Regions from separate parts of the Mesorhizobium sp. 43Arga genome, predicted to be linked through region 3. Evidence: riboswitches for the same ligand, from Rfam matches in the RefSeq annotation. Region 3 holds a riboswitch; each other region holds the start of a gene.
The links. A riboswitch is a leader RNA that binds a small molecule or an ion and turns the genes downstream of it on or off. The one in region 3 is predicted to bind cobalamin.

Region 1: it holds a riboswitch for cobalamin, as region 3 does, so the genes downstream of both, ACWGS8_RS27825 (DUF1636 family protein) here and ACWGS8_RS07625 (CbtB domain-containing protein) in region 3, are expected to answer to the same signal.
Region 2: it holds a riboswitch for cobalamin, as region 3 does, so the genes downstream of both, ACWGS8_RS19675 (aromatic ring-hydroxylating oxygenase subunit alpha) here and ACWGS8_RS07625 (CbtB domain-containing protein) in region 3, are expected to answer to the same signal.

What each region holds. Positions count from the first base shown of each region.
Region 1 is NZ_JBSKBO010000010.1:10,598-17,618, reverse strand. It holds gene ACWGS8_RS27850 (HlyD family secretion protein) at 1-88, opposite strand, end outside; gene ACWGS8_RS27845 (MarR family winged helix-turn-helix transcriptional regulator) at 85-558, opposite strand; gene ACWGS8_RS27840 (FecCD family ABC transporter permease) at 715-1,764, opposite strand; gene ACWGS8_RS27835 (ABC transporter substrate-binding protein) at 1,764-2,711, opposite strand; gene ACWGS8_RS27830 (ABC transporter ATP-binding protein) at 2,759-3,547, opposite strand; gene ACWGS8_RS27825 (DUF1636 family protein) at 3,544-3,942, opposite strand; cobalamin riboswitch at 4,035-4,241, opposite strand; gene ACWGS8_RS27820 (DMT family transporter) at 4,403-5,362, shown strand; gene ACWGS8_RS27815 (substrate-binding domain-containing protein) at 5,443-6,432, opposite strand; gene ACWGS8_RS27810 (ABC transporter permease) at 6,504-7,021, opposite strand, start outside.
Region 2 is NZ_JBSKBO010000005.1:299,255-306,275, forward strand. It holds gene ACWGS8_RS19655 (phosphoenolpyruvate carboxykinase) at 1-1,079, shown strand, start outside; gene arfB (alternative ribosome rescue aminoacyl-tRNA hydrolase ArfB) at 1,178-1,615, shown strand; gene ACWGS8_RS19665 (alpha-ketoglutarate-dependent dioxygenase AlkB family protein) at 1,707-2,336, shown strand; gene ACWGS8_RS19670 (2Fe-2S iron-sulfur cluster-binding protein) at 2,434-3,531, opposite strand; gene ACWGS8_RS19675 (aromatic ring-hydroxylating oxygenase subunit alpha) at 3,609-4,856, opposite strand; cobalamin riboswitch at 4,971-5,171, opposite strand; gene ACWGS8_RS19680 (DUF680 domain-containing protein) at 5,655-5,855, shown strand; gene ACWGS8_RS19685 (DUF680 domain-containing protein) at 5,928-6,131, shown strand; gene ACWGS8_RS19690 (DUF680 domain-containing protein) at 6,199-6,450, shown strand; gene ACWGS8_RS19695 (ABC transporter ATP-binding protein) at 6,534-7,021, opposite strand, start outside.
Region 3 is NZ_JBSKBO010000002.1:266,339-273,359, forward strand. It holds gene cobO (cob(I)yrinic acid a,c-diamide adenosyltransferase) at 113-742, opposite strand; gene cobU (bifunctional adenosylcobinamide kinase/adenosylcobinamide-phosphate guanylyltransferase) at 744-1,259, opposite strand; gene ACWGS8_RS07620 (CbtA family protein) at 1,252-2,061, opposite strand; gene ACWGS8_RS07625 (CbtB domain-containing protein) at 2,077-2,256, opposite strand; cobalamin riboswitch at 2,291-2,488, opposite strand; gene ACWGS8_RS07630 (aromatic ring-hydroxylating oxygenase subunit alpha) at 2,620-3,789, shown strand; gene ACWGS8_RS07635 (MFS transporter) at 3,793-4,992, opposite strand; gene ACWGS8_RS07640 (heparan-alpha-glucosaminide N-acetyltransferase) at 5,216-6,214, shown strand; gene ACWGS8_RS07645 (methyltransferase family protein) at 6,211-6,687, shown strand; gene ACWGS8_RS07650 (MerR family transcriptional regulator) at 6,694-7,021, opposite strand, start outside.

The sequences.
Region 1 (7,021 bases), on a different contig from region 3:
CAACCGCGACAGGAGCCGCAGCCGGCTGGGCCGGCGCTTCCATCTCCACCTTGGCTGCGTTTTCGTTGACTTTGGCTACCGCGTTCATGCTACTGCGCCTTTCGTAGGCTCGACTTTTTCCGACGTATCGCCGTCGGCGAGATTCTGCGCCATCGCATCGAGCGCCCCGATCAGGATACGACGGTCCTCCGGCGAAACGCCGACAAGCGATTCCTCATAGACTTCGCCGGCCAGACTCTTGACCTCGGCGTAGGCCGCACTCGCCTTGGCGGTCGGGAAGATCATGCGCACGCGGCGGTCGGCGGCGTCGGCGCGGCGTTCGATCCAGCCACCTTCTTCCATCCGGTCGACGAGGCGCGAGACACTTATCGGCTCGATTTCGAGCAATTCCGCGAGCCGGGCCTGGGTAACGCCCTCTTCCTTGGCGACACGCACCATCAGGCGCCATTGCGCCGACGACAGGCCGAGCCCGCTGGCGCGCGTCTCAAAACGCTTGCGCATCAGACGCTGCACGTCATGGATCAGAAATCCCAGCCTGTCTATGCCATCAGAAACCATGAGCGACATATATAATAAGCGTGCTTACTATTCAAGATGCCCCGTCGCGACAAAAGCCGGCAAATGTGCATAGAGGTCGTGCAACGCGATCTTGGTTAGTGATTGGTGAACGCCCTCGTCCCTGGAAGACGGCCGGACAGGTGGAACCCGCCGTTTTTACAGCCGGTCTCTCACGACCAGCGTGACGACGAAGAAGGCGCCAAGCGAACTGGTGATGATGCCGATCGGCAGTTCCTGCGGCAGCAGCAGGGTACGCGCCAGAAGATCACTTGCCAGCAAGAGCACCGCACCGAACAGCGCACAGCTGGCGATCAAGCGCAGATGCAAGGGACCGGCCAGCGGGCGTGACAGATGCGGGATCATAAGCCCGACAAAGCCGATGACGCCGGCGACCGAGACGAGAACTGCCGTCGAGAAGGCGGCGACGAGAAACGTCGTCCTGCGCATCCGCGCCACCGGCACGCCGAGGCTCTCGGCGGCACTTTCACCGGCCAGGAAGGCGTCGAGCCTGCGATGGTTCCACAGACCGTAGGCCGCGATCGTGCCGGCGCCCAAGGCGCCCAGCCAGACATTGTCCCAGCGCGCAAGACCGAGCCCGCCCATCGTCCAGAACAGCACCGAATGGGCGGCGCGCTGGTCGCCGGCAAAGACCAGGTAGTTGGTCAGGGCGGTGAACAGGAAGGAGACGGCAAGGCCGGCGAGGATCAGCCGTTCCGGTCCCTGCCCCCTCACCCGCGCGACTAGAAGCAGGACGATGCAGGCGGCCAGTATGCCGCCGGTGAAGGCGGCGACCGGCAAGGTCCAGATGCCGAAACTGTCGCCGAAGACGGTGATGACGGAAACAGCGCCGGCGGCCGCCCCCGACGACAGGCCGAACAGGAAGGGATCGGCGAGATCGTTGCGGGTCACCGTCTGCAGCAAGGCGCCTGTTATGCCGAGGCCGCCGCCGACACAGACCGCCAGGATCGTGCGTGGCAGCCTGAGATCGACGACGATCTTGCCGACCGGGCCAGATGGCTGGTGCTCGTTCAACCCGACGGCATGGCCAAGCGAGGCGATGACGTCGGTCAGCGGGATCAGCGTCGAACCATATGCGATCGACAGCAGCACGAGGGCGACGACCGCCACCGTGCCCGCCACTATTGCCAGCGCGAATGCCTTGTGCCCTGAAAGCGCACCGGATTTATGCCCGGGGGCAAGAAGCATCAGAACGCTTCCGGATGCATCGCCTTGGCGATCTTGCCGATCGCCTCGATGTTTGCCGGCCCGGGCGTCAGTTCGGCATAGCGGAGCGCCACGAAGCGCTCGTTCTTGACCGCGTCCGTCTCTTTCATCGCCGGATGCGCCTTCAAGAAATCGAGCAGTTTCTTGTAGCCGCCGCCATCCTGGTAATCGAGCAGGATGAGGAATTGCGGATTGCGCGACGCCACGGTTTCCCAGTCCGTATTGCCCCAGCTGGTGTCCATGTCCGTCATGATGTTGTCGCCGCCGGCAGCTGATATCACGGCGCTCGGAATGGCGAATTTTCCGGCGGTGAACGGCTTGTCATCGCCTGAGTCATAGAGGAAAACCCGCGTCCCCTTTCGGTCGCCGACTTTCGCCGTGATGTCTGCCAATTGCGCCTTCCAGCCGGAGACAAGCTTTTCGGCTTCGGCGTCCTTGCCAAAGATTTTGCCCAGCTTTTCGACGTCGCCATAGAGCAGGTCCATCGAGGCTGCAGGCCTGGTCTTGTCGAGGTGGACGCAGCTTTCGCTCAGCACCAGCGTCTTGATGCCGTGCGGGGCGAGCGTGTCGGGCGTCACGTCGCCGCCCGGCTTCATGCCATAGTACCAGCCGGCGAAGAAGAAATCGGGCTCGACGGCGACGAGGTTTTCCAGCGTCGGGTATTTGGGCGCCAGTTCCGGGATGGAACCCTGCTCGGCCTTGAATTCGGGGCCGACCTTGTACCATCCGGTGATGCCGGTCAGGCCGACGATCGACGGCTGCAGCTTCAGCGCGAAGGCCATCTCGGCCATGTTGAGGTCATGGATGACGGCGCGCTTGGGCGGCGCGTCGAAGGTCAGCGGCTTGCCGCAGCTGTCGACGGTGACCGGGAAAGCGAAGGCTGTCGAGGCCAGCAGCGAGAAGACCAGCGACAGTGCGAGACGTTTCACGGATTTTGCTCCTTGGTTGAAAGGTATCGGACGGGGGATGGGTTCGATCAGGACGGCGGTGCGGCGCGGTTTGGAACATCGAACACCGTCAGTTCGCGGTCCTCGGTCGGATGGCGCAGGCGAAACACGTCGACCCCGAAAATCTCGCGGATCAGCTGTTGGGTCAGCGCCTCGCGCGGCGCGGCCAGCGCATGCAGCCGCGCTTGGCTCATCACCGCGACCCTGGTGGCGAAGGGTGCCACCAAAGCCAGATCGTGCAGCACCGCGATCACCGTCATGCCGAAGCCGGCCACCAGTTCGAGCAGCTCGCCTCGGGCGCGCGGATCGAGATGGTTGGTCGGCTCGTCGAGGAACAACACTTTCGGTTGCTGCGCGATGGCGCGCGCCAGCTGGGCGCGCTGGCGTTCGCCGCCCGACAGCGAGCCGATGGTGCGGCCAAGCAGCGGCAACAGGCCGGTCCGGCGCAACGCGTCGACGACGATGTCGCGCTCCTCGCTCCTGTGTCTCAGGCCGGCATGCGGGACGCGGCCAAGCTCGACATAGTCGATCACCGCCAGCCGCGGATCCGGCTGGTCGGTCTGGCCGACGACGGCGATGTGCAGGGCCCGCTCGGCGGTCGAGATCCGGTCCAGGCGGCGCCCGCCAAGCTTAACCTCGCCCGCACTTGGCCTGAGCATGCCCGACAGCATGCGCAGCAGCGTGGTCTTGCCGGCGCCATTGGGACCGATAATGGCAAGGCGATCGCCCGAGGCCACCGACAGGCTGACCGCGTGGACCAGATCGCGGCCATTCGCCATCGCGCAGAGGTCGCGGGCTTCGAGGAGTGGCGTTGTCATCGGCTGTTGCCCGCAAACTTGGCCGGTCCGGGAATGCGGGCCAGCGTCTTGCCGGCCAGCCGCGGCGGACGCTGTCCGGAATTGCACCAGCCGTCGGCGAGCGAGGCGTAAAGCCTGGCAAATCGCACGAGATCCCCGGCGTCGGCCTCGGCGTCGATGGAGCCGAAGAGATAGGAAGCCTTGCCCGGTGCCTGGAAGGCCACCGTCAGCGGCCGCGCGCAGCCCGCCATGCATTCGACGCCTTCGACCGTGAAGCCGTGCGCCACGGCGGGTTCATGATAGGCCGCGAGCCGGGACCGCAAATCCGCGCACAGGCTTTCGCCCGACCTGACCCCGGTCGGGATGTCACGGCAAAGCGTGCACACGATGATGCGATGATCGATGGCGCCGTCCAACTTTCCGTCACTTTCCAAAACTGGCGACGGAAGGATGTTGGCGAGCCGGCCGACAAGACCGACGTCCACGTCTCCTCCCGGCACACCCCGTCCGGTCAACTCAGCTGATGGCAGGTCTCCTGGCTGGCGGGTCTCAGCTCAATCCTGCCTTCCCAGCCTTGCCGGCCAGTGGCGTGTCGGATCTTGCTCACCGCTTACAGTTGCGGGGGCAGCCACGGTCTCGACCTTTTGCGGGCCTCACCGTGTTCCCTTTTCACCCCTTGCCTTTCAGCGCGGGGACCATCACCGGGTCATCGTAGATTTGCCCCCGGCACATCGCAACGATTCTTTTCTTGATGCCATCGCAGTCTTGCTCGATATGTAATAACATTACCTTTGAAAAGATATTTTCCGCAATGTCAAGACCCACCGACGCAGGCTATGCTGCCCCCGTCGGCAGACGTCGAAGGGAGGACAGGACATGCAGGCAATGCCGATAGCGCATCAAGCCGCGCAACCCGCAGTCGGCCCCATGTCCTCCTTGACCGGTTATCCGGCCGCCATCCTGTGCTGGCTGCTTTCGGCTGGTGTCTATATCGCGGCCAAATGGGTGGCGCCTGAAATGCCGCCCTGGGGCCTCTGCTTTTGGCGGCTGACGCTTGCTTGCGCCATCCTGCTGCCGATTGTGCACCGTCATCACGACGCGATGATCGGGCTTTTGCGAACCCGCGCCTTGGAGGTCGTCGCCGTGGGGGCGATCGGCCTCACGCTATGCCAGGGTATGATCTACCATGGCCTCAACGACACCAACGCCACCACGGCCGGCATCATCATGGCGCTTTCGCCTGTCATGACGATGGTGCTCGCGCGTTTCGTGCTTGGCGAACCGCTCGGACTGTGGAAGTCGCTTGGCGCGCTGGTTGCGCTCGCCGGAATGATTTTCATCGTTGCCCACGGGAATCTGACGGCGCTGCTGCAACTCAAGTTCAACACTGGCGAGCTCTGGATCGTCGGCAGCGCGTTCTGCTGGGCCCTGTACACCGTGCTTTTGCGCCGTGCCAAATTCGGCATCGAACTCCTGCCGATGGTCGTGCTGCTGCTCGGCGCCGGTGCGCTGGTCGCGTTGCCTTTCCATCTGTGGGAATTGTTCAACGACGCACGCTCCGCCATGGACGTCCACAGCGTTCTCGCGCTCGCCTATCTGGCAGGACCCGGCGGCGCCTTGATGTACTATCTCTACAACAAAAGTGTGGAAACACTCGGCGCGAGTCGGGCGAGCATGCTGCTCTACCTGCAGACGGTGTTCGTCGCCATGCTTGCCTATCTGCTGCTCGGCGAGGATCTCCACGATTACGATCTGATCGGTGCGGCGTTCATTGTCGCCGGCATCACACTCGCTACCGTGGTCAAACCCAGGTCAGTTCAACCGCGCGTGACGTAGAAATCCTCGGCAGCCCCCCAAACGAACAAGGCCCCTCCCGGGGCCTTGCACATCAAGCATGGCGGTAGGTTCTCCGCCCCTCACTTCCCCATCAACTGCTTGGCATTCTCCGCTGTGATCGCGGTCGTTTCCACCGTCACCGTCGGTTCCACCGAGGTCGCGCAGTCGAGCAGGATCTTCTTCGACATGTCGATCGCCTCCTTGGCACCCGTAGGATAGGTGAAGGTCGCTGCCCAGTCGCCCTTGGCAACGGCCTCTATGCCGCCGGCCGGCCCGGGCAGGCCATCTGTGCCGATGATCTTGACCTGCTTGCCAGCACCCTTGGCGGCGAGCAGCGCACCAGCCGCCATCATGTCGTTGGAGGCATAGAGCACCTTGATGTCGGGATGCGCCTGCAGCATGGCGGCGAAGGCGGTCTGGGCTTTGTCCGGCACCCAGTCGGCGGCCTGCTCGGCGACGACCTGGATCTTGGCGTTCTCCTTGACGCCGTCCTTGAAGCCGTTCAGCCGCTCGACCGCCGGCGTCGAGCTCGGCAGGCCTTCCAGCACCGCCGTCTCGCCGCCGTCCGGCAGCAAGGTCTTGGCGGTGTATTTGCCGGCCTCGAGTGCGATCTTGTAATTGTCGCCCCCGATGAAGGCGGTGTAGTCCTTGCCGGGATCGCCGACCGTCTTGCGGTCGAGCTCGATGACCGGGATGCCGGCATCCATGGCGCGTTTCACCGCAGGCGTCAGCGGCGCTGCCTCGAAGGGCGAGATCAGCAGCAGATCGACCTTCTGGGTGATGAAATTGTCGACCTGCGAGGTCTGCGTGTTGACGTTGCCGGCGCCGTCGGCGATCTGCAGCGTGAAGCCCGGCACTTCCTTGGCCGCCGCTGTCAGCTCGTCATTGACATGCTGGCGGTAAGGCTCGGCATTGTTGGCCTGCGAAAAGCCGATGATGAACTGGCCGTCCTTGGCGCAGGCCTTGACCATCGGGTCGGCGGCCTGGGCGGCTCCCGCGATGCACAGGCCGGCGCCCGCCAGAAGCACGACATGAAATGCGCGCCTCGTTCCTTGTCTCATGGTTTTCATACTCACTCTCCTCCTCGTCGGGCCGGGGGGCCAGACCTTGGTTTGACGTCGACTTTGCTGCCGTCTTCCTCCTAACGACCCAAACCCTCGCGGCGGCGGACGAGGGATTGAAGCACTGCCGCCAGCACGATGATCGCGGCGGTCGCGAGCAACTGCATGGCGGGCGTGATGTTGTTGAGCTGCAGGATGTTGGCGAGCGCGCCCAGCATGATGGTGCCGGCAACGGTGCCGACCATCGAGCCGGCGCCACCGAACAGGCTGGTGCCGCCGATGACAACGGCGGCGATCGCGGTGAGCTCGTAGCCCATGCCGTCATTGGCGCTGCCGAAATTGAACTGGCCGGCATGCACGATGCCGGCCAGAGCCGAGGCAAAGCCGGTGATGGCATAGACCGAGATCTTCACCATCGAGACGGGCACGCCGGAAATGCGCGCCGCGCGCTCATTGCCGCCGACGGCAAAGACATATCGGCCGAAACGCGTGGTGTTGAGCACGATGGTGGCGATCGCGGCAAAGACAATGAAGACGATGGTGGCGACCGGCACGGTGTTGTTGAACAGCCGCTCGCCGAGGATCGCGAACACTGGCG
Region 2 (7,021 bases), on a different contig from region 3:
TGATCGCCGTCGACCTCACCCGCAAGATCGTGCTGATCGGCGGCACCTCCTATGCCGGCGAGATGAAGAAGTCGGTGTTCACCGTGCTCAATTATCTACTGCCGCAGAAGGGCGTGATGCCGATGCACTGCTCGGCCAATGAGGGGCCGGCCGGCGACGCGGCCGTCTTCTTCGGGCTTTCGGGAACCGGCAAGACGACGCTGTCGGCCGATCCGTCGCGCACGCTGATCGGCGACGACGAGCATGGCTGGGGCCCGCACGGCATCTTCAATTTCGAAGGCGGCTGCTACGCCAAGACGATCAAGCTGTCGGCCGAAGCCGAGCCGGAGATCTTCGCCACCACGCAGCGCTTCGGCACGGTGCTGGAAAATGTCGTGCTCGACGCCGATGGCGTGCCGGACTTCAACGACGGCCGCCTCACCGAAAACACACGCTGCGCCTACCCGCTCGACTTCATCCCCAATGCCTCGAAGACCGGGCGCGCCAATCATCCCAAAAACATCATCATGCTGACCGCCGACGCTTTCGGCGTGATGCCGCCGATCGCGCGGCTGACCCCGGCGCAGGCGATGTATCATTTCCTCTCCGGCTACACGGCCAAGGTGGCCGGAACCGAAAAGGGCGTCACCGAACCCGAAGCGACGTTCTCGACCTGCTTCGGCGCTCCATTCATGCCGCGCCATCCCTCCGAATATGGCAATCTGCTGCGCGAGCTCATCGCCAGCCACGACGCCGATTGCTGGCTGGTCAACACCGGCTGGACCGGTGGCGCTTACGGCACCGGCAAGCGCATGCCGATCAAGGCGACGCGTGCTCTGCTTGCCGCCGCGCTCGACGGATCGCTGAAGACAGGCGAATTCCGCACCGATGCAAATTTCGGCTTCAAGGTGCCGGTGGCGGTGCCTGGCGTCGACAGTGCCATTCTCGATCCGCGCTCGACCTGGGCCGACAAGCCTGCCTATGACCGCCAGGCGGCAAGGCTGGTCGGCATGTTCGCCGTCAATTTCGAGAAATTCGAGCCGCATGTCGATGCAACCGTCATGGGCGCGGCGCCCCGCATGCAGGAAGCGGCGGAGTAACAGCCCGGATCGCTCGGCATCATTGCCGCTCGGCACCCTTGATGGCCCGGTTTCGATCGGGCCTTTTCTTTTTCATGCCGCCGCGCCATGACTGCGGCATGCCGATCGACGACAACATCATCATTGCGGACGAAGCCGTGATCCATCCGGGCGACCTGCACGAGGATTTCATCCGCTCGTCAGGCCCCGGTGGCCAGAACGTCAACAAGGTGGCGACCGCCGTGCAACTGCGCTTCGACGCGGCCAACGCGGCCGGCCTGTCGGAACGCGTGCGTGCCCGCACGATCAAGCTTGCCGGCCAGCGCGCCACCAAGGACGGCGTCATCGTCATCGAGGCCGGGCGCTTCCGCACCCAGGAGCAGAACCGGGCGGACGCCCGGGCGAGGCTCACGGCGCTTGTCGCCAAGGCCGCCGAACCGCCGCCGCCGCCCCGCAAGAAGACCAGGCCCTCGAAAGGCGCGGTCGAGCGGCGGCTGAAGAGCAAGGCCGGACGCGGCACGATCAAGAAGCTGCGCGGCCGCGTCGGCGACGACTGATCCGTCTGCCGGAGCGTTTTCGGGTCGTTGTCAGCACCTCCATGTGGCATTCTTCAAGGTCAACGCAGCAACCGGATTGTCAACCGACCTCATGCTCGTTCTGCCCAAAGGCGTTCGCCACATGCCGGCCTATCTCTCGCGCGCCATCCAGGACGCGCTGGTCGAGGATGTGCGAAGCATCGTCCAGCAGGCTCCGCTGTTCGTGCCGGCCATGCCGCGCACCGGCAAGGAGATGAGCGTGCGCATGACCAATTGCGGCCCGCTCGGCTGGGTCACCGACAAGGAGCGCGGCTATCGCTACCAGCCGACGCATCCGTTGACCGGAGAGCCATGGCCGCCGATCCCGGAGGGGCTGCTCGAGCTTTGGCGGCAGGTGTCGGGCTATCCGAATCCGCCGGAGGCCTGCCTCATCAATTTCTACACGGCGGACGCGAAGATGGGCCTGCACCAGGACCGCGACGAGGCCGATTTCTCGGCGCCTGTCGTCTCCGTCTCGCTTGGTGACGATTGCCTGTTCCGGGTCGGCCAGACGACGCGCGAGGGCGCCACCAAGTCGTTCAGGCTGAAGAGCGGCGACGTCGTCGTGCTTGGAGGCGAGGGCCGTCTCGCCTTCCACGGCGTCGACCGCATCTATCCCTCGACCTCGGCGCTGCTCAAGAATGGCGGCAGGATCAATCTGACGCTGCGGCGGGTGACGAAGCCGCACGAGAACGCCTCATAAGCCGATCTTGATGCAAGTCCCAATCGAGGCTGCCAGGTGGAGCGCCACGGCATCGCCATCGCGCCCGCAATTTCGGGATCCGTGGGGCGCGAGCGGGTTACGCCTCGATTTCGAGAGCCGAAAGCGGCTTCGAGCAACAGGCAAGGATGAAGCCGTCATCGATCTCGTGATCGAGGATGCCGCCATTGTGGCTCATCTCGACGGCACCGGAGACTTTCTTCACCTTGCAGGTTCCGCATAGGCCGAATTCGCAGGCAGCGGGGATCCGCACGCCAGAGGCGCGCGCCGTCTGCAGCACTGTCTGGCCGGCGACGCACTCGGCATCGACACCCGAAAGCGCGAAGCGGATCGGCGTTGCTTCGACGGGAACGGCCACGCCGTCTTCCCCGGGCGCTGCGAACGGTGCCGGGATTTCCTCCACCGCGGGTGCGGCGAAGCTCTCCTGGTGATACTTCGTCATGTCGAAGCCGGCGGCGTCCAGCATGCCGCGCACGGCGCGCATGAAAGGGTCCGGCCCGCAGCAGAAGATCTCGCGTTCGCGGAAATCGGGCGCCAGCAGCGGCAGCCGGATCGCGTCAATGCGGCCCATATGGCCGTACCAGCCCTCGCGGCTCGATCGCTCCTCGATCATGAAGCCGAGCGACAGGCCCGGCATATGGCCGCCGAGCAGTTCGAGCTCCTTGCGGAAGATGATCTCTTCCGGGCGCCGCGCGCAATTGACGAAGCCGACATCGGTCCATGGCGCGCAATCGTTCAGCCAGCGCAGCATCGACATCATCGGCGTCACACCGGAACCGGCCGAGATGAACAGATATTTGGCGGCCGGGTGGCTGTGCAGGGAAAAGTCGCCGTTCGGTCCATAGGCCTTGACGTGCGAACCGGGCACAAGGTGATCGAACATCCAGCGTGTGCCGATGCTGCCTGCCTGCGCCTTCACCGTCACCGCGATCGAGAACGGCCGCGACGGCGACGACGACAGCGTATAGGTGCGCATCAGCGGCCCATCCGGCGTCGGCAGTTCCAGCGTCACGAACTGGCCCGGCTTATAGCGGAACCAGGTCTGGTTGTCGGAGCGGAAGGTGAAGGTCTTGACGTCAGGCGCCTCGTCGCTGACGCCGATCACTTCCAGCACCTGCAGCCTGTCGTTCCAGGGCGCCATCTGGTCGAGATGGCGATAGAGGCCAAGATCCGTCATCGCATTCATCCCTCTTGTCCTTTCATTTTGCGCATGGCGTCATCCCAAAACCGCGGAACACTTTTGGGCGCCATGCGCTAGGCAACGCTGCGCAGGGCCGGCCGGCCGTCGTCGGCAAGACGCGGACCGATGAAGCGGGCGTACCAGTCGACGAACTGGATCACACCGCCCTCGTGCAGCTCCGAATAAGGGCCGGGTTCATAGGCCGGCGACAGGATGCCGAAAGCGTTTTCCTCGACGATGCGGCGGTCCTGGTCGTTGGTCTCGGTCCAGACATGGGTGAGTTCGGCAAGATCGTAGTCGACGCCCTCGATCGCATCCTTGTGCACCAGCCATTTGGTCGTCACCGCGGTTTCCGTGGCGCTGATCGGCAGCACGCGGAAGGTGACGGCATGGTCGATCAGGATATGGTTCCAGGTCGTCGGGTAATGATAGTGCATCAACGTGCCGATGCGGTCGGCCGAGACGCTGTCGGACAGGTTCTTCTTCACCGCCCGCTTGCCCGTCATCGTGTAGCTGACCGCGTCGCGCAGCAGCGGCGCGCGGGTGGCGCGGTATTGTCCAGCCGGGTCGATGCGGAACTTGCTCGGCAGGCCTGCCGCCTCGCATTTGGCCCAGTGTGCCAGCATCTCCGGATCGCTGTCGGCGCCTTGCACGCCGGTCACCGTCGGGGCTTCCGGGAAGGTCTTGCAAAGCTCTGGATGGTTGCCGGCGCAATGGTAGCACTCGCGGTTGTTTTCCCAGACGAGCTTCCAGTTGCCCTTCTCGACGATGGTGCTCTCGAAGGCGATCTTTGCTTCGCTGAGCCGGTGCGGCTTGAGATAGGGTTCGATCATCGCCCGCATCGGTGCGAAGTCGGCGGGTTCCTTGGCCAGGCAGATGAAGATATAGCCAGCCACGCTTTCGCAGGCGACCGGCTTCAGGCCGAACTGGCTCTTGTCGAAACCTTCGGCCATCTGGCGGGCAAACAGCAGCCTTCCGTCCAACTCATAGGTCCACTGGTGATAGGGGCAGACCAGTTTGGCGGCCATGCCCTTGTCGGTGTTGCAGACGCGGCTGCCGCGATGGCGGCAGGAATTGTGGAAGGCGTTGATCCTGCCCTGCTGATCGCGCACCAGCACGACCGGATAGTCGCCGATTTGCACGGTGATGAAGCTGCCGGGCTTGGGCAGTTCGCAATCATGGCCAATGAACAGCCAGTCGCGATACCAGATCAGCTCCATGTCGAGCTTGAAGAAGTCGGGATCGGTGTAGAAGGGCTGCTCGAGCGAGAAGCCCTCTCTGCGGCTGTTCAAGAGCCTCAGCATATCGTTGCGCGCGTCCATGTCCTGTCCTCTTCGTTCAAGGACTGACTATGGTGGTGATTGAGGAAGGATCGGCCACGCGCCGGCGAGCGCCGGGCATGCAGCATCCGCCTCTTGACCGCCCACCGCGATCAGTCGAGTTCAAATTCTCGGGCTGGTTTCCGGGCTCTGGAGTGTCCTTGCGGACGGTCGCGACACCTTCCCAGGCTTTCGCCCAGTGGTCTCCCGTTGCGACTTGAACTCCACCACCGTTGCGGGGGCAGCGCCGGACTTTGACCGGCTTCCCAATTCTCCGCCTCGTCGTCACGAAGCGGCACCTGAGATGACATGATCTAATCACGACGGCGTTTGCGACATCGGCATGAAAGCGACATCGCATCCATGTGGCGCGACACGCATGCGCAACGATCAGGTCACGGACAGCCGTCACGAAAATCGATTGTACCGACCGTCAAAATCGACCCGGAAAGGGAGCAAAAAAGGTTAACGGTTTCGAAAAGTGACTATTAGCAGATTCTAAAATCGAACCGAACGGTTCGTTTCTGTTGACGGTGCGTGCAGGAGGGTGTGAACGCTGGGCCTCCGATACAGTCTGTGATCTTGCGGCTGGTTTTAACTAAACAACTGATATCAGTAGGAAAAATGTTTGACTTGGGAGCCCCTGGCACAATTTCAAGTGGTGGATTCTTGGTCCACACGGAACAACTTCGTGATTGGAAACGGCGATCTGGCTTTCCCACATCGAGGCAGTCCGAACGACGCGATTTCAATCCCAAGACACGCCGCTAGACGGACGGAAAAAATACTGGAGTACTAAAAATGAAAAAGATTGTTTTCACTGCCGCCGCCCTTCTGGCCATTTCCGGCAGCGCCTTCGCTGGTAGCGACCACTATGGTTCGAATGCCCCTGCAGCCACTGCTGCCGTCGACAGCTCGTACACCGCTTCGACCAAGAAGTCGGAACCGGCTGCTCAGACGCCTGCCCAGGGCGCCGATCGCAACCTCTTCGGCAACAACTAACAACAGGTGCCGGCTAATGGCAGGCTCTTCGCCCGCCGCTCTGGCCGACTCTGAGAAATTCAGGAGACCAACATGAACAAGATCATCCTTGCTGCGGCCGCCGTCCTGGCCATTTCCGGCAGCGCTTTCGCGGGCAGCGACAATTTTGGCTCCGACGGCGCCAACCAGCCGACCGCTACGGTCGACCATTCCTACACAGCTTCGGTCGACAAGTCGGCTCCGGCCACCCAGGTGCCTGCTCAGCAGGGCGCTGACCGCAACCTCTTCGGCAGGTAATGCCGGTTTACAGGAATGGCGGCTCGCCCGGCCATTCCTGCGAAATCCAGAAATTCAGGAGACTAACATGAACAAGATCATCCTTGCTGCCGCCGCCGTTCTGGCCATCTCCGGCAGCGCCTTCGCTGGCAGCGACAATTTTGGCTCAAAAGGCGCCAACCAGCCGGCCGTAACTTCGCCCTCCGTAACTTCGATTGACAACTCGCGTACGGCTTCGATCCGCGAGAACGGCTCGCCTGTCTACAAGCTGCTCAATTCGTCGGGCGACGTGCAGAAGTCAGCTCCTCAGGGTAGCGACCGGAACCTCTTCGGCCGTTAACAGCCGAAGCTGACTTTCCAAAAAAAGCGGCGGGCCTGGCCCGCCGCTTTTTTTGTCGCCTTGACCCGTTAGCGCTGGCGGCCTCAGGCCGCTTTTGCTTCCGGCCTTTGCAGCGCGAAGGAATGTCCGTCGGCATCGAAGATATGCAGGTCCTCGGCGTTGGCGCTCAGCCGCAATGCCGAACCGCGTTTGACCTCGACATTGCCCGGCAGTTTGGTCACCAGCGGCAGGTCGGCGCGGCCGATGTCGACATAAACCAGCTGAACCTCGCCGAGCTGCTCGATATAATCGACCGTTCCCTCGAACAGATAGTCCGCGCCGCTGGCGATCATCAGGTCTTCCGGCCGCACGCCGAAACTGACCGCCGCGCCCTTGGCCGAGGCGGGCGTCGTGATCGGCACCGTCGCCTTGCGGCCGCCGACATGGTTGACGACGGTCGGGTTGCCGGTCTTGTCGATGGTTGCCGGCAGGATGTTCATGGCCGGCGAGCCGATGAACTGGGCGACGAACAGATTGCCGGGTTTCTTGTAAAGGTCCATTGGCGTGCCGACCTGTTCGACATGGCCATCCT
Region 3 (7,021 bases):
CCCTTGTGGGAAGGGTCGGTGCGCAGCGCCGGGGTGGGGGTGCGGCGCCGAGGCCCCACCGCGCTCCGCTTCGCGGATCGACCCTCCCCACAAGGGGGAGGGTAAGAAACGCTCAAAATTCTATCCCCTGCTGCGCCTTCACGCCTGCCGAAAAGTGGTGCTTGGTCACGCCCATCTCGGTGACCAGATCGGCCGCCTCGACCAACGCCGGCTTGGCGTTGCGGCCGGTGACGACGACATGCAGGCCCTCTCGCCGCGCCTTCAGCGCCGCAACCACCCTGTCGAGATCGAGATAATCATAGCGCAGGGCGATGTTGAGTTCGTCGAGCACGACGAGGCTGATCGAGGGATCGGCGATCAACTCCAGTGCCTTGGCCCAGGCGGCTTGCGCCGCGGCGATGTCGCGCTTCAGATCCTGCGTCTCCCAGGTGAAGCCCTCGCCCATCGCATGCCAGACGACGCGGTCGCCGAAAGCGGCAAACGCATCCTTCTCGCCCGTGTGCCACTTGCCCTTGATGAACTGCACGACGCCGACGCGCTTGCCATAGCCGAGCATCCGCAGCGCCAGGCCGAAGGCGGCCGTGGTCTTGCCCTTGCCCGGACCGGTGTTGACGATCAGCAGTCCCTTTTCGACCGTCTTGCTCGCCACCTCGGCATCCTGCACCGCCTTGCGCTTGGCCATCTTGGCGCGATGGCGCTCTTCGTCCCGGTCTTCGATGGGCTTGTTGTCGATGTCGGTCATGTCACTTCACCTTGAGCGGCAGCCCCGCCACGATTAGCAGCATGGTATCAGCGATCGCCGCGACCTGCTGGTTGAGCCGGCCGGCATCATCGCGAAAACGGCGCGCCAGGGCGTTGTCAGGCACGATGCCTTGCCCGACTTCGTTGGAGACGACGAACCATGGGCCGCGCGGCCGCGACAGCACATCCGCCAGCCGCCGGCTCTCGGCGCCGACATCGTGATCGGCCAGCATGTGATTGGTCAGCCATAGCGTCAGGCAGTCGACCAGCACCGGCCGGTCGTCAGGCAAGGCCTCGAGCGCACCGGCAAGGTCGAGCGGCGCGTCAATGGTCGTCCAGCCTTCGCCGCGCCGCGAGCGGTGCAGCGCAATGCGCTCGCGCATTTCGTCGTCATAGGCCTGCGCGGTGGCAATGTAGGTCCATGGTGACGGCAACGCCGTCACCAGGATTTCGGCATGCGCGCTCTTGCCGGAGCGCGCACCGCCGATGATGAAGGTCAGCTTGTTGCGATCAGGCAAAGCTGTCGCGCAGGCTGGTCGCGGTGCCGGTGAAGCGTCCGCGCACCACGCCGACGACCGCGCCGAGCACCAGCCAGAACACCAGATTGGTCAGCGTCACCGCCACCACGAACTGGTGGTGCAGGCCTTCCGGGATCGGCGTCTCGAAGCTGTCGGGCTGCGGCGCGCCGACGACGTGCGGAGCGACGATCAGCGCCACTGCAAGGATGGCCAGCGGCAGCGACTTGCGGAACGCGATCAGCCCGAGCCCGATGGCGGTCGCGATCACGGTCGCCACCCACCAGATCTGGCGCTGCGTGAGGTCGGCCGCAGGCATGGCCGGCAGTTCCGGCGGCAGGCCGAGACCGGGCGCCAGTGTGAAGATGGCAAAGCCGGCAAGACCCCAGAACACGCCCTGGCGCCAATTGCCGATGCCGCCGGCGAATTCCGAAACCGCGACCAGGATCAGCGCGAAGCCGATGCCGGTCACGACATTGGACACGACGTTGAAAGCAAAGCGCTCGAAGCCGTCGGCCGGCGCCCAACCTTCGTCTTCGGCCGGAGCGGCGGGTGCTGGCGTGGCGGCGCTCATGGCGTTCGATGCCGCCGGTGCGGCGGAGCTCATTGCGTTGCCGCTAGCGGCCCCAGTTGGTGCCGCGGGTGCGGCGGCATGGTCATGGCTATGGCCGCCTTCGGCCTGTTCGTAGACTTCCGCCTTGAGGATCAGCGGTACTGTTGCATAGGCCTGCATGCAGGCGAGCACGACGCCGGCCACGAGCCCCGCTATCGCCGCGATGAACACGACGTTGCGAAACAGATTCATGATGTCAGATCCTCGTCAGTGGCAGGGAAACGCCATCGAATGCCGGTTGTCATGACCGGCATTGTGGACGGCATCGATATGCGAGAAGCCGACAAAGCCAATGATGAACGTGCCGAGCAGCGCGGCGAGCGCCAGCTGCATGAAGCGCGACTGCGAGGAGACGGAGGCGCCGAGGGAGACGGAAGCGGTATTCATATCTTGTCCTTTCACCCTCCACCCGAGGGCCCGTCAGTTTTTGCCGTCGTCGGCAGGTCTCCTGGCTCACGGATCAGCGCCCTTCCCCACCTTCCCGAAGACGAATCTTCAGTGGCATATGGAGAGGACTACCGCACACAGTTGCGGGGGCAGCCACGGCATTGGGCAAGAATTTCGCCCGCACCGCATTCCCTCTTGGCTCCAAAACGGAACCGACGACTGTATGACTATAGGGAAAATCGCGACACGCGGCAAACCAAATTCCGCCGGCAAACAGCGCGATTGCGCCATGCCGTCTCCAGGCACGACAATTGACAATTCTCATGGCCGGGTGTCGGCTGGCATCTTCACAGGAAGCCAGCCATGCAGCCCACTGCCAGCGAGCGCGCCCCTTACAATGGCCTGACCCAGGCCGAACCGACCCTGCCCTCATCGGCCTATTGGGACAATGAGAGCTACCAGCGCGACCTCGATGCCATCTGGTACAAAAACTGGCTGCTCGTCTGCCGCGAGACCGACCTGGCAGAGCCGCTGGCTTTCCGCCGATTCCGCATCGGCACGCAGGACATCATCGTGCTGCGCGACGACACTGGCGTCTTGCGTGCTTTCCATAACACCTGCCGGCATCGCGGCTCGCAGCTTTGCCAGGAAATTGAAGGGCGACTGAAGGCGCGATTGATCACGTGCCCCTATCACGCCTGGTCCTACTCACTTCGCGGCGACCTCGTGCGCGTGCCGTCGAAATCGCTGCCCGATGCCTTCGACAAGGCCGACCATCCGCTCTACCGCGTCGCCCTCTCGGTATGGCGCGGCTTCGTCTTCATCCATCTGCAGCAGGACGCGGCGGGCTCGGCGCAGGCCTCCTTCGACCCTGCCTCCGGTAATCTCGGCAACTGGCCGCTGGAAACGCTGGTATCAGGCCATGTGCTGCGCAAGGTGATGCACTGCAACTGGAAGATTTTTTGGGAAAACTTCAACGAGTGCCTGCACTGCCCGGGCGTTCACAAGGACCTGTCGCGACTGGTGCCGATCTATGGCCGCGGCCTGATGAGCCGGCACGACGACCCCGAATGGACGCGCCACGCCGACAATGACGCACCGGAATTTTCCGGCGGCCTGCGCGCCGGCGCCGAGACCTGGTCGCGCGACGGCAAGACGCATGGGCCGATCTTCTCCGGGCTGACGCCGGCCGAACGCACCGCGGGTCAGACCTACGCCACCAGCCTGCCCTCGATGTTCATCGTCGGTCATATCGACTATGTCAGGACGGTACGCCTGGTGCCGCTCGGCCCGGAAGAGTCCGAACTTGTCGCCGAGTGGCTGTTCGCGCCCGAAGCGCTGGCCGCGACCGATATCGACAACATCGTCGCTTTCGGCACGCAGGTGCTGGAAGAGGACGCCGCCATCTGTGAGGTCAACCAGAGAGGCCTGCGCTCGATGCGCCACCAGGCTGGCGTGCTGATGCCGGAGGAGTACGACCTGCACCGTTTCCACAACTGGGTGCGCGAGCGCCACGCAGCACTTTCACCGTGATCCTCACAGTGACTTCGGCAGGTATCGCCACGTGACAAAACCGCAAACCGCCGCCAGCAGACCGAGCGTGACGAACACCGAGCCCAGTCCGAAGAAGGCCAGCACGATGGAATAGACCAGCGGCGGCGTCAATTCGGAAAAATCGAGATAGGTGCGGTAGACCGCTGCCATCTGCGCCCGCTCATAGGAGCGCACCGAACGCATGAAGGCGGTCGACCCCAGCGCGTCGAGCGCAATGGTGAAGAAGGCGCCGCACAGCAGGAAGGCGCCGGTCAACAGCGGCACGGTTTCGCCGACCGTGCCCGCCGCCAAAAGCATCGCCGACATGGCGATATAGGCAAATGTCATGGTGCGCCGGCCGCCAAAACGTTTTCCGGCCTTGCCCCAGAAGATCGCCATGAACAAAAGCGCGTTGCCAGCCGAAACCAGCAGGCCGCCGGCCAGCTTGCCCTCGCCGGTGATCACCATGAACAGCGGCCCATAGACGAAGAAGGTCGTCCAGAAGCAGGAGCGGCCGAAGGCGATCAGCCAGGCAAGCCTCAATCTGGGCTGCGCGACGAAGCGGCCGATATTGGCGAGCGGATTGGCCGGCCGTGTCTTGCCGGGCCGGATCGACGGGTTGTCGCCCAGCCGATAGGTCCAGAACAGCGCCAAGAGCGCCAGCGCGAACACCGCAACCGCACCGTGCGCGGCATAGATGCCGAAGCGCGTGTAGAGGAAGATGCCGAGTGTCGGCCCGCCGGTCCAGGCAAGCATCGACCACGCCATGCGCAGCGATTCTGCCTGCATGAAGTCGGTCTTGCGGATGTGGTCCATGATGTAGAGGTTGAGCGTGATCGACAGCGCGCTGGCGCCCATTACGCGACACAGCATGCCTGCCAATTGCCCGGCCAGCGTGTGGGTGACGAAGAACAGCGAGCCGATGGCAAGCAAGCAGGCGCCTGCGGTGTAAACCCAGCGCCGGGCAAAGCGGCGGATCAGGATCGGCATGAACAAGGTCACCGACAGGCCGAGCAGCGCCACGATGGTGTAGAGGATCGAGACGATCTGCTCGTTGTGCAGGATCTCGTAGGCCTGGATCGGGATGACGCTCGACACCGTGGCGCGGGCGAAGGATTCGACCGCATAGAGCGAGGCGAAGGTACGCGCATCCGCGGCCCTGAGGGCTGGTAGCCAGATCGGATGGCGCACATGGGTGGACATTGCTTCCCCAAAGCAGAATCACTGGCCAAATCTGCCTTGGTCGTTCCCGGACGATTAAGAGGAAATCGACGTGTAACCGGCGAAAAGCGAAACCGGTCAAAGACTTCCCGGCGTTGGCCCAAAGCGTCGCCGCATCTGGTGCCTGCATCGGCGTGCTCCGGCCTTCTTCTGTCCCGTCCAACCGTGATAGTCCTCAGGCGGAGCTGAATCAGATCGCGAGACCATGACCATCCATACGCCGACCGCACCCGTTCCGGAGTCATCGAAGCGCATAGTCGCCATCGACATCGTGCGCGGCATCGCGCTCTTGGCCATGGCGAGCTACCATTTCACCTGGGACCTGGAGTTCTTCGGCTATACCGATCCAGGCCTCACCGCCTTCGGCTGGTGGAAGATCTACGCGCGCTGCATCGCCTCGACCTTCCTGTTCCTGGTCGGCGTCAGCCTCTACCTCGCGCACGGCCAGCAAATCCGCTGGAACGGTTTCTGGAAGCGTTTCGCCATGGTCGCCGGTGCGGCGATTGCCATTTCGGTGGTCACCCGCATCGCGACGCCGGACGGATTCATCTTCTTCGGCATCCTGCACCAGATCGCGCTCGCCAGCCTCCTCGGCCTCGCCTTCCTGCGGCTGCCCGCCCTGCTGACGCTTGTCGTTGCCGCGTTGGTCATCGGCGCGCCGGTCTATCTGCGCTTCGAGGCCCTGGACCATCCCTGGCTATGGTGGGTCGGCCTGTCGGCGATCAATCCGCGCTCCAACGACTATGTGCCGTTGTTTCCATGGTTCGGCGCGGTGCTTGTCGGCATCGGCGTGGCGAAACTCGCCTCAGCCTCCGGCCTGCGAGCCCGCCTGACGAGCCTCATGCCCGGCCGCTGGGCCAATCCGCTGGTCTTCATCGGCCGTCACAGCCTCGCCTTCTACCTGATCCACCAGCCGCTGCTGATCGGCTGCGTCTGGCTGTTCTCGCAAGTCATGCCGGCGCAGGTCGAAACCGTGCAGGTCAATTTCCTCAAAACCTGCCAGCGCTCATGCGAGCAGACGCGCAACGCCACCTTCTGTTCGAGCTATTGCAGTTGCATGCTGACGACGCTCGAGGGCGAGGCCGCGCTTGATCGCCTCGAGAACAACGACCAGACTGCGGAATTCCGAGCGCATCTGGGCGATCTGGCCGCCAGTTGCACGGGCCAGACCGAGGACAAGATGGACGAGGGAGGAACGCAATGACCGAAACCCAGCCGAAGCCCGGGGTCATACCGTGGCCGCCGGTGATCTATGTCGCGGCAATCGCCATCAGCATCATCCTCGGCCTGCTCTATCCGCTGCCCTGGATCGGCGACCTCCTGGGCGACCTGCTGTTTGCGGCCGGCTGGGTGGCGCTGTTCGGCGTCGCGGCACTGTGGTTCACCGCGATCCGCACCATGGTCCGGGCCAGGACGACGCTCAACCCCAATGCGGTGCCCGATCACCTCGTCACCACAGGTCCTTTCGGCGTCACCCGCAACCCGATGTATCTCGCCAACACGCTGCTTTTGATCGGCGTCGCCTTTGTCACGGGAATCGTCTGGTTCCTGCCGCTGGCGTTCATCGCCGCCTTCGCCACGCAGAAGGTCGCCATCGAGCGTGAGGAAAAGATGCTGGCTGCGAAGTTCGGGAAGAAATACCGCGACTACGCCAAAAGGGTGCGGCGCTGGATCTGAGCGGCGTTACGTATTGACGCCGAGCTCCACCAGCCGCTCGACGCAGGATTCCTCGGCCTGGTCGAGTTCGGCCAGTGTCTCCTCGAGATCGCGGCGCTTTTGCCTGAGATCCTCGCGCTTTTCCTCGATGCGCTTGATCATCAGCTTGAGCTGCCCGACCTCGCCCGGCGGCTCCTTGTACATCTGGATGATTTCGCGGATCTCGTTGATCGAGAAGCCGAGCCGCTTTCCGCGCATGATCTGCCGGATGAGATGGCGGTCGGACGGGCGAAACAGTCGCGTGCGACCGCGCCGCACCGGTTGCACCAGCCCCTCATCCTCGTAGAAACGCAGC